Regions from separate parts of the Mailhella massiliensis genome, predicted to be linked through region 2. Evidence: riboswitches for the same ligand, from Rfam matches in the RefSeq annotation. Region 2 holds a riboswitch; the other holds the start of a gene.
What was found. Region 2 has a riboswitch for molybdenum cofactor ahead of CZ345_RS08375 (molybdopterin-binding protein). Riboswitches for the same ligand answer to the same signal wherever they lie in the genome.
Positions count from the first base shown of each region.

Region 1: linked by a shared signal. The riboswitch ahead of CZ345_RS04215 (substrate-binding domain-containing protein) and the one ahead of CZ345_RS08375 (molybdopterin-binding protein) in region 2 are both predicted to bind molybdenum cofactor.

Region 1 is NZ_LT706943.1:123,432-128,310, reverse strand. Features, by position in the region: gene phnL (phosphonate C-P lyase system protein PhnL) at 1-537, shown strand, start outside; gene CZ345_RS04225 (alpha-D-ribose 1-methylphosphonate 5-triphosphate diphosphatase) at 566-1,714, shown strand; gene phnN (phosphonate metabolism protein/1,5-bisphosphokinase (PRPP-forming) PhnN) at 1,714-2,277, shown strand; molybdenum cofactor riboswitch at 2,539-2,685, shown strand; gene CZ345_RS04215 (substrate-binding domain-containing protein) at 2,773-3,510, shown strand; gene CZ345_RS04210 (ABC transporter permease) at 3,594-4,400, shown strand; gene CZ345_RS04205 (ATP-binding cassette domain-containing protein) at 4,397-4,879, shown strand, end outside.
Region 2 is NZ_LT706951.1:588,538-593,416, forward strand. Features, by position in the region: gene modA (molybdate ABC transporter substrate-binding protein) at 1-140, opposite strand, end outside; gene CZ345_RS08370 (histidine phosphatase family protein) at 582-1,169, shown strand; molybdenum cofactor riboswitch at 1,588-1,732, shown strand; gene CZ345_RS08375 (molybdopterin-binding protein) at 1,824-2,840, shown strand; gene CZ345_RS08380 (molybdopterin-dependent aldehyde oxidoreductase) at 2,920-4,879, shown strand, end outside.

The DNA.
Region 1 (4,879 bases), on a different contig from region 2:
AAGGCCCTGTACGGCAATTATCTGCCTTCCTCGGGCAGCATTCTCGTGCGCTGCCGCGACGGGGAAACGGACATAGCCTCCGCCTCTCCCCGGCAGGTAAGCCGCCTGCGCCGCGAATGCATAAGCTATGTCAGCCAGTTTCTCCGCGTCATTCCCCGCGTTTCCACCCTCGACCTTGTGGCGGAACCCCTGCTTGCCGCAGGCTGCGGGGAAGAAAAGGCCCTGCGCCGGGCGCGCGACCTGCTGCGGCGGCTGAACCTTCCCGAACGACTCTGGGATCTCGCGCCCGCCACCTTCTCCGGCGGCGAACAGCAGCGGGTGAACATTGCAAGGGGCTTCTGCCGCCCCACGCCCATCCTTCTGCTCGACGAACCCACCGCCTCCCTCGACGCCATGAACCGGAAAGTCGTCGTCGAACTCATCCATGAAGCGTGCGAACGCGGCTGCGCCGTGGTGGGCATCTTCCACGACGACGACACGCGGCGCGCCGTGGCCCACCGCTCGGTGATCATGAGCCGCCCCGGCGAAAACGACTGAGCTTCCCTTCCGAAAAAGGATTATCCTCATGAAAGAACAGCTTTTCTACAACTGCAACGTCGTTACGGAACACGACGTCATCAGCGGTCATGTCCTTGTCCGCGACGGCCGCATCGCCGCCGTGGAAGAGGGAACCCCCTTTCTCTCCCGCCGGGAAGACGCCGTGGACATGGAAGGCGACTACCTTCTCCCCGGCCTTGTGGAACTTCATACCGACAACCTGGAAAAGCATATCCTGCCCCGCCCCAAGGTAGTCTGGCCTCAGCCGGAATCGGCCTTCTTCGCCCATGATGCGCAGATCGTGGCCTCGGGCATCACGACGGTATTTGACGCGCTTTCCGTGGGCGAATATCATGACAAGGGCCGTATCGCCATGCTCGGCGAGGCCGTGGAAGCGCTCAACCACTGCCGCGAAAGCGGACAGCTGCGCGCGGAACATCTGCTGCATCTGCGCTGTGAGGTCGCGGACCCGCGGATGCAGGAGCTGTTCTTCCCCCTTTCCGACAATCCCGGCCTGCACCTGGTTTCCCTCATGGACCACACCCCCGGTCAGCGTCAGTGGCGCAATACCGAAAGCTACCGCACCTACTACAGCAACACCGTATCGTGGACGGACGACGAGTTTAAAAAAATGGTGGACGAACTCAGGGCACGGCGGGATTCCTGCGCGGACGGCAACGCGGCCTCGGTCATGGCCTTCTGCCGCGAACGCCACCTGCCCATGGCCAGCCACGACGACACGCTGGTGGAACATGTGAACGAAGCTCTTGCCAACGGCATACGCATCAGCGAATTCCCCACCACGGAGGAAGCCGCCCGCCACGCCGCGGAAAACGGCATGACGGTTCTCATGGGCGCGCCCAACATCGTGCGCGGCGGTTCTCATTCCGGGAACGTCTCGGCGGAAACCGTCGCACGGGAAGGGTATCTCGGCGCGCTCTCCTCGGACTATGTGCCCATCAGCCTCATCAGCGCGGTCTTCGCCCTGCATGAGCGCGGCGTCATGCCTCTGCCGGAAGCCGTGAGCCTGGTCTCCTCCCACCCCGCCGAAGCCGTGGGCCTCGACGACAGGGGGTGCATAGCCGAAGGGCTGCGTGCCGACCTTGTGCGCGTGCACACCATGGAAGGAGTGCCCGTAGTGCGCAACGTATGGCGCGAAGGGGCAAGGGTGTTCTGATGCGCGGCAGGCTCGTCTATGTCATGGGGCCTTCCGGCGCGGGAAAGGACTCGCTGCTCGACGCGCTGCGCCAGACGTTCTGCGGCCTGCCCGTGGCCTTTCCGAGGCGTTACATCACAAGGCCCGCCGCCGCAGGCGGAGAACGTCACATTCCCGTCAGCCCGGAATATTTCAAAAGTCTTGAAGAACAGGGATACTTTTCCCTGCACTGGGCCAGCCACGGCTACCTGTACGGCATAGCGGCAAGCACGGATACGGCGCTTGCCTGCGGCGTTTCCCTCATCGTCAACGGTTCCCGCGCGGCCTTTCCCCAGGCCCTGCGCCGTTACCCCGATCTTCTGCCCGTGCTCGTCACCGTGCCCGCCGCCGTCCTGCGCGAAAGACTCGTGAAACGCGGCAGGGAATCCGGCGAGGCGCTGGAGGAGAGGCTCAGGGCCGCCTTCATGCCCATTCCCGGAGAGGATTCCGCTTCGGACTGGATACGCCTCGACAACTCCGGCCCGCTGGAACAGAACGCCCGGGAGCTTACGGAAAAACTCAGCGGAATCCTCGGCCTGCGCTGAACCCGCATTGCTCCTTTCTCCCCCTCAGGGCCTTTCTCTGCGCTCTGAAAAGCCGCCCCGCGAAAACGCATTCCGCTGCGCCGCACAGGGCGGCCTTGTTTTTTAACCCGTGCCTTCCGTCTTCTCTTCCCGTCCGCCGGCGCCTGAAGGAGCGCTTTCCGAAACCAGGCTGAATCCCCGGTCTTTTCTCCCTCCGTCATGCGCGACAAGCAGGCTGTTTTTCTCCACCCGCTTGACAAGGAAATCATGCTTGTTCTATTTCAAAAGATAAGTTTTCGAGTCGGTCCGGCTACAGCAAAACGCCATGCCCCTCCGACCTGAGTTTCTGCTCACAGGGTGGGCGCTGGAAACGGCCCCGCCTCCCTGAATGCCCCTCCGGGCATGGAAAGAAAACGCTGCCTTGAACCATGCCCGCATCATGCCGGTATTCTGGTTCCGTTGTTTTCGTCTGTGAGCAACACCGGAATCGCGCATGTGCGCGGCGTGGAGAATCCCATGAAAAGATTTCCCCTCTTCCTTTGTGTTGCAGCGGCCCTGGCTTTCATGATTCCTTCTTCCGCTCTGGCGGAAAAGGCCCTGCATGTGTACTGCGGCGCGGGCATGACCAGACCCTTCGGCGAAATAGCCGCCGCCTTCACCCAAAAGACGCAGGTCCCGATGGAAGTGACCTACGCCAACGCCGGTCAGATACAGTCGCAGATCAATACCGCGCAGGAAGGCGACTTCTTCATCGCCGGTGCGGCGGAAGAACTCCGGCCCGTGAAAAAATATGTGGCCGCAACGCGCGATCTCGTAAAGCACATTCCCGTGCTGGCCGTAGCCAAAGGCAACCCCAAAAAGATTTCCGGCATCCGTGATCTGGGCAGAAGCGATCTTCGCGTGGTGCTCGGCGACGCCAAGGCCACGCCCATAGGCAAGATTGCGGACAAGGCCCTTGCCGACGCAGGCCTCACGGGCAAGGTCAACGTGGTGAGCCGCGGCGTGACCGCGCCCTCCATCTTCAATGCGCTGAACGTGGGCGAATGCGACGCCGTCATCGTGTGGAAGGAAAACGTGACGGCCGCCATGGACATTCTCGCCGATCCCGCCATGGACGCCTATGTGAAGACCATTCCCGCCGCCACGCTCTCCGTTTCCACCAATCCCGAAGGGCAGAAGCTCTTTCTGGATTTCCTTTCTTCCGGCGAGGCAAAGGCCATCTGGGAAAAGCACGGCTATGTGGTGCTGAACTGACATACGGGGCGCCCAGCGCGCCCTTCTCCCCCTCATTTTCCGTCCGCAATGCCCGGGCATGATGCGGACGCCCCGGTCGCGCCATGAAACGGAATCTGTCTTTCTTCGACGGCGCAAGCCTGTGCGTCGCCTTCGTCACGGTGATTTTCCTCACCGCCTCGCTGTGCACCATCATCATAGGAGGCCTGCCCTTTCTGCCCGGGGCGCTCCGTTCGCAGGAAGTGCTCTTCTCCATCCGGCTGAGCCTCGTCACCTCCACCATTTCCACCCTGCTGTGCTTCGCGGTGGGCATTCCCTGCGCCTACGCGCTGGCCCGATGCCGTATGCCGCTGCGCAACCTCTGCCGCCTGGTGCTGGAACTGCCCCTTTCCCTGCCCTATCTGGTGCTCGGTCTGTGCCTGCTCATGATGTTTTCCTCCGAGGCGGGAAGACTTCTCAAGACGTTCGGCATACGGGTCATCTTCGAACCTGCGGGCATCGTCATGGCTCAGTGGATCGTCAACATTCCCTTCGTGATACGGCTCATGCGCACGGCGCTTGAGGAAATGGACGGCAGGCTGGAATTCATCGCCGGCACGCTGGGAGCTTCCCGCTGGCAGAGGTTCTGCACCATCACGCTGCCTCTGTGCCGCAATTCCATACTCATGGCGGCCATCCTTACATGGTCTCGCGCCATAGGGGAATTCGGGGCCACGCTCATGCTCGTGGGCGTCACGCGCATGAAAACGGAAACCCTGCCCGCAAGCATCTACCTCAACATCAGTACCGGCGATAACGGCATGGCCATGGCCGCAGCCATCATTCTGCTCATCATTTCCGGCACGGCGCTTCTCATGACCACCCTGCTGCAGCGCCGTGCGGCAAGCCGCATGGAGGACGGCGCCTGGTGACGACTCCCCTCGCCTTCGAATCCTTCTGCCTCACGCGAGGCAACATGCACATGCGCGACATTTCCTTTTCCGTGGAAGAAGGGGAAATATTCGCCGTGCTCGGCCGTACGGGCGCGGGCAAGACGCTGCTGCTGGAATCGGCCGCAGGATTCTACACCCCGGAAAGAGGACGGGTGCTGCTCTACGGCGCTCCCGTACAGGACATCCCCCTCACGGAACGACGCATCGGCTTCGTCTATCAGGATTACGCGCTCTTTCCCCACATGACCGTGGAAAAAAACATCACCTACGGCCTCAGAGTACGCCGCAGAAGCCGCGCGGAGCAGGAAGAAAAGGTAAGGGAAATCTCCTCCCTTCTCTCCATCGACCATATTCTTGAGGAATATCCTCAAACCCTGAGCGGCGGGGAAAAGCAACGCGTCGCGCTGGCCCGCGCGCTGGTGCTGAATCCCCGCCTGCTCCTTCTCGACGAACCCTTT
Region 2 (4,879 bases):
TCCCTGGTGAATTCCTGGGAAATCTGGGTGAAGGATTCCGAAAGGCTGGCTGCGGCGGAAACGGTAAGCTCCGCGCCCATGGCCGAGGGGGCGTTCAGGCAGAAGGCAAGAAACAGCGCCGCGAATCCAAGTTTTTTCATGAGTTCCTCCTCATTTCAAAAGTTTCTTCTAACATACAAGATTTGTTTATTTTTTCAATCCGTTTCACAATTTTTTCCGAAAAATAAAAACGTGTGCAATATCAGGGCGTTATTTTTTGCGGTCATATCCTATTTTTTTAAAATCGTGACTTTTTCCATTCCTGTCCCGCCTTCAAGAATCGATGCACCTTCTTTTTTTCTTCATACGCGGCATACACGGCGCGCCGAAGAAGAAAAAAAACATTGCACGCATCACACGGACGCACGCCCGTTTCCGCCGCTTTCCCCGTTCTGCTGCAAAAATGCAGAGAGTTCTCTCCCCGGAGAGGATATACGACGTACCTTTTCCTTCCCTTTTTTCCGTTTTTATAGGATGACGACAAAAAGCCACCTTTCACAGAACCCGGGCCGTCAGGGCCTGCGCGCGAGAACGAGAAAACCATGCCCACGCTCTTTCTTCTCCGTCACGGTACGCTTCTCCCCAATCCCGAACGCCGCTTCATCGGTCAGCGCGACATTCCTCTCAGCGAGGAAGGCCGGAAGCAGGCCCTGTTCTGGAGAAAGGAACTTTCCTCCGTTCCCTTCCGGGAAGTCTGGTGTTCCGATCTGCCGCGCTGCCGGGAAACGGCGGCGCTCATCGTCCACGAACGCCCTCTCTCCGTTTCCGCAGTTCCTGCATTCCGGGAAATCCGCCTGGGAAACTGGGAAGGACTTACCCGTCAGGAGGTGGAGGCCCGCTTTCCCGGCGCGCTCGAGGCCAGAGGCAGGGACTTCTGGAACTACGTTCCTTCCGGCGGAGAATCCTTCGCCATGCTGGCCCGCCGCGTGCTTCCCGTGCTGAAACGCCGCCTCCTTGCCCTTCCGCCCGAGGCTTCGGTTCTGCTGGTGGCCCATGCGGGGGTCAACAGGCTCATTCTCATGCGTTACCTCGCCCTCGACATGAAGGACTTCTTCTCCCTGCCCCAGCCCTATGCTGCCTGTACCGCGCTTTTCTGTTCCTCCGAAGACATCGCCCGCCTCGGCGTCTGAACCTGCGACGCCTGCATGTCGGAGCGTTTTACCGTCTGCAACAGAATCGCCGCCTCCCTTCTGCTCCCTCTTCCGTGTCTGTCATTTCGATATTGCCGAACGCAGCGCAGGCGTCCCACCTCCTCTGCATCCGCAGAAAGACATCCCCTCCACCTTCCGACATGCCGCATTTCAAAATAAAAACTCTTCCGTCTTTCATTTTCGTCTTTCATTGCATCGGAAAGCCAACGCAGTTTTACAATAAAAAGACATTTCTCTTATATTTTTTCATTACAAAAGTAAAATATATCTTTATTTAACGGCAAATATGAAATGAAACGGCATTGTGATTTAAATTTCAAACCGTTTTTTCACACTTCCAAAAAAGTACCATTAATTTTCTCCGTATATCTTGACGAAAAAAATCTATTTCAATATGGTTAAAGAAAGTTTTCGAGTCAGGCCCTGCTAAAGCGTATGCCATGCGGGCTGACCTGAACCTTCATGGTTCACAGGGTGGCGCGGGAAACGGCTCCGCCTCCATTAAATGCTCCGGCATGGAAAGAAAACCTGTGCGAAAGTACTCCCGAAGCGGGCCTGCCTGCATCCGGGCCGGTATTTCCGCTCCGGTATGTGTCTTTTCATCTGTGAGCGTTTTTTATGTCCAGAATTTCCATGCAGACCATTCCCGTTTCCCGGGCCGTCGGTACGGTGCTCTGCCACGACATCACCCGCATCGAACCCGGCGGAAGGAAGGGTCCCGTGTTCCGCAAGGGGCACATCGTCAGGGAAGAAGACATTCCCGTCCTTCTCAGCGTGGGGAAGGAACATCTCTATGTCTACACTCCCCTCCCCGGTCAGCTTCACGAGAACGAGGCCGCAACGCGCATCGGCAACGCCGTGGCGGGCCGGAACATCGCCTTTTCCGACATCAGGGAAGGCCGCATCAACTTCCTTTCCACCGTGCACGGTCTGCTTCGCGTGGACGTGCCTTCTCTCTGCGCGGTCAACTCCTGCGACGAAATAGTCCTCGCCACGCTGCACACCATGCAGGAGGTGCGGAAGGGCCAGGCCGTGGGCGGCACGCGCGTCATTCCCCTGCTCATCGAAGAAGAGAAGATTCAGCACATGGAAGAGCTGGTCACCTCACCCGTTCTTGAGGTTCTGCCCTTCCGGCCGTTCAGGGTGGGCATAGTCACCACGGGCAACGAGGTCTACACCGGGCGCATCAAGGACGCCTTCGGCCCCGTGCTGAAAAAGAAATTTGAAGGTCTGGGAAGCAGCATTCTGGGACAGGCCTTTTCCGACGACTCCGTGGAAATGACGGCGGGCGCCATCCGGCGCTTCATCGAACAGGGGGCGGACATGGTGGTCTGCACGGGCGGCATGTCCGTGGACCCGGACGACCGCACCCCCTCCGCCATCCGCGCCGCAGGCGGCGAGGTGATCACCTACGGAGCGCCCACCTTCCCGGGGGCCATGTTCCTGCTTTCCCACATCAACCATATTCCGGTACTGGGGCTTCCCGGCTGCGTGATGTACTACAGGGCGAGCATCTTCGACCTTGTGGTGCCGCGCATTCTGGCGGGAGTCCCCGTCACCCGGGAGGATATCGTGGCCCTCGGCCACGGCGGTTTCTGCTCCGGCTGCGCCGAATGCCGTTATCCGGCCTGCGCCTTCGGCAAGAACTGATCCTCCCGCATCGGCCCGAATTCGGACGGAAGCCGACGCGTCCGCCCCTTCTCTGGATTCCTCTTAAAAGGAGCTGCCCATGTTCATCAAATCCCTTCTTGTCAACGGCGTCCGCCGCCAGGTGCTTGTCAATGCGGAAGATTCGCTTGCCAACGTCCTGCGCGACCAGCTGCAGCTTACCAGCGTGAAGCTGGGCTGCGAAAAGGGTCACTGCGGCGCCTGCAGCGTCATTCTCGACGGCAAGCTGACCCGCACCTGCGTGCTGAAGATGAAGCGCGTGCCCGACGACGCCACCATCATCACGCTGGAAGGCATCGGCACCCCCGATCATCTGCATCCTCTGCAGGAAGCATGGATATTCCACGGCGCGGCCCAGTGCGGTTTCTGCACGCCCGGCTTCATCGTCGCGGCCTACGCGCTTCTGCAGCAGAATCTCTCCCCCACCAGAGATGAAGTGCGCGACTGGTTCCAGAAGAACCGCAACGTCTGCCGCTGCACGGGCTACATCCCGATCATCAACGCCGTCATGGACGCCGCGGCCGTCATGCGCGGAGAAAAGGACATCGAGGAGATCCGCTACAAGGAACCCGCGGAAGGTCATCACCTGGGTTCCACCAAGCCGCGCCCCAGCGCCGTGGCCAAGGTGACGGGCACCGCCGAATTCGGTGCGGACGCCACCGTCCACATGCCCTCGAACACCCTGCACCTGGCTCTCGCCCAGGCCAAGGTTTCCCACGCCATCATCAAGGGCATCGATACTTCCGAAGCGGAAAAGATGCCCGGCGTCTTCCGCGTGCTCACCCATAAGGACGTGAAGGGCAAGAACCGCATCACCGGCCTCATCACCTTCCCGGACAACAAGGGCGACGGCTGGGACCGTCCCATCCTCAACGACACCAAGATCTTCCAGTACGGCGACGCGCTGGCCATCGTCTGCGCCGACACCGAATGCCATGCCCGCGCCGCTGCGGAAAAGGTGAAATTCGATCTGGAACTTCTGCCCGAATACATGGACGCTCCTTCGGCCATGGCTCCGGACGCCATCGAAATCCACCCCGGCACTCCCAACATCTACTATGAACCCCACATCGAAAAGGGCGAAGATACCGCTCCCTACTTTGCCGATCCCGAAAACGTGGTGGTGGAAGACAGCTTCTACACGCAGCGTCAGCCTCACCTCAACATCGAACCCGACGTGGGCTACGGCTACATCAACGACAAGGGTCAGGTGGTCATTCACTCCAAGTCCGTGGGCCTGCACCTGCACGCCCTCATGATCGCCCCCGGCCTCGGGCTGGAATTCCCCAAGGATCTCGTTCTGGTGCAGAACACCACCGGCGGCACCTTCGGCTACAAGTTCAGCCCCACCATGGAAGCGCTCATCGGCGTGGCCGTCATGGCCACCGGCCGTCCCTGTCACCTGCGCTACAACTATGAACAGCAGCAGCAGTACACCGGCAAGCGTTCGCCCTTCTGGACCACCGTGCGCATGGCCGCCGACAAGAAGACCGGCAAGCTCAAGGCCATGGAAACGGACTGGACGTGCGACCACGGCCCCTATTCCGAATTCGGCGACCTGCTGACCCTGCGCGGAGCCCAGTTCATCGGCGCGGGCTACAGCATCCCGAACATCCGCGGCAACGGCCGCACCGTGGCCACGAACCACGCCTGGGGCGCCGCCTTCCGCGGCTACGGCGGCCCCGAAGCGGAATTCCCCTCCGAAGTGCTCATGGACGAACTTGCGGAAAAGCTGGGCATGGACCCCTTCGATCTGCGCCTTGCCAACTGCTACCGTGAAGGCGACACCACTCCCACCGGCCAGACGCCGGAAGTGCTGAGCCTGCCCACCATGTTCGAAAAGCTCCGTCCTCTGTACGAAGCGGCCAAGAAGCGCGTGAAGGAAGAATCCACCGACACCGTGAAGCGCGGCGTGGGCCTCGCCCTTGCCGTGTACGGCGCGGGTCTCGACGGCCCGGACTCCTCGGAAGCCTGGGCGGAACTCAACCCCGACGGCACCGTGACCATCGGCTGCTCCTGGG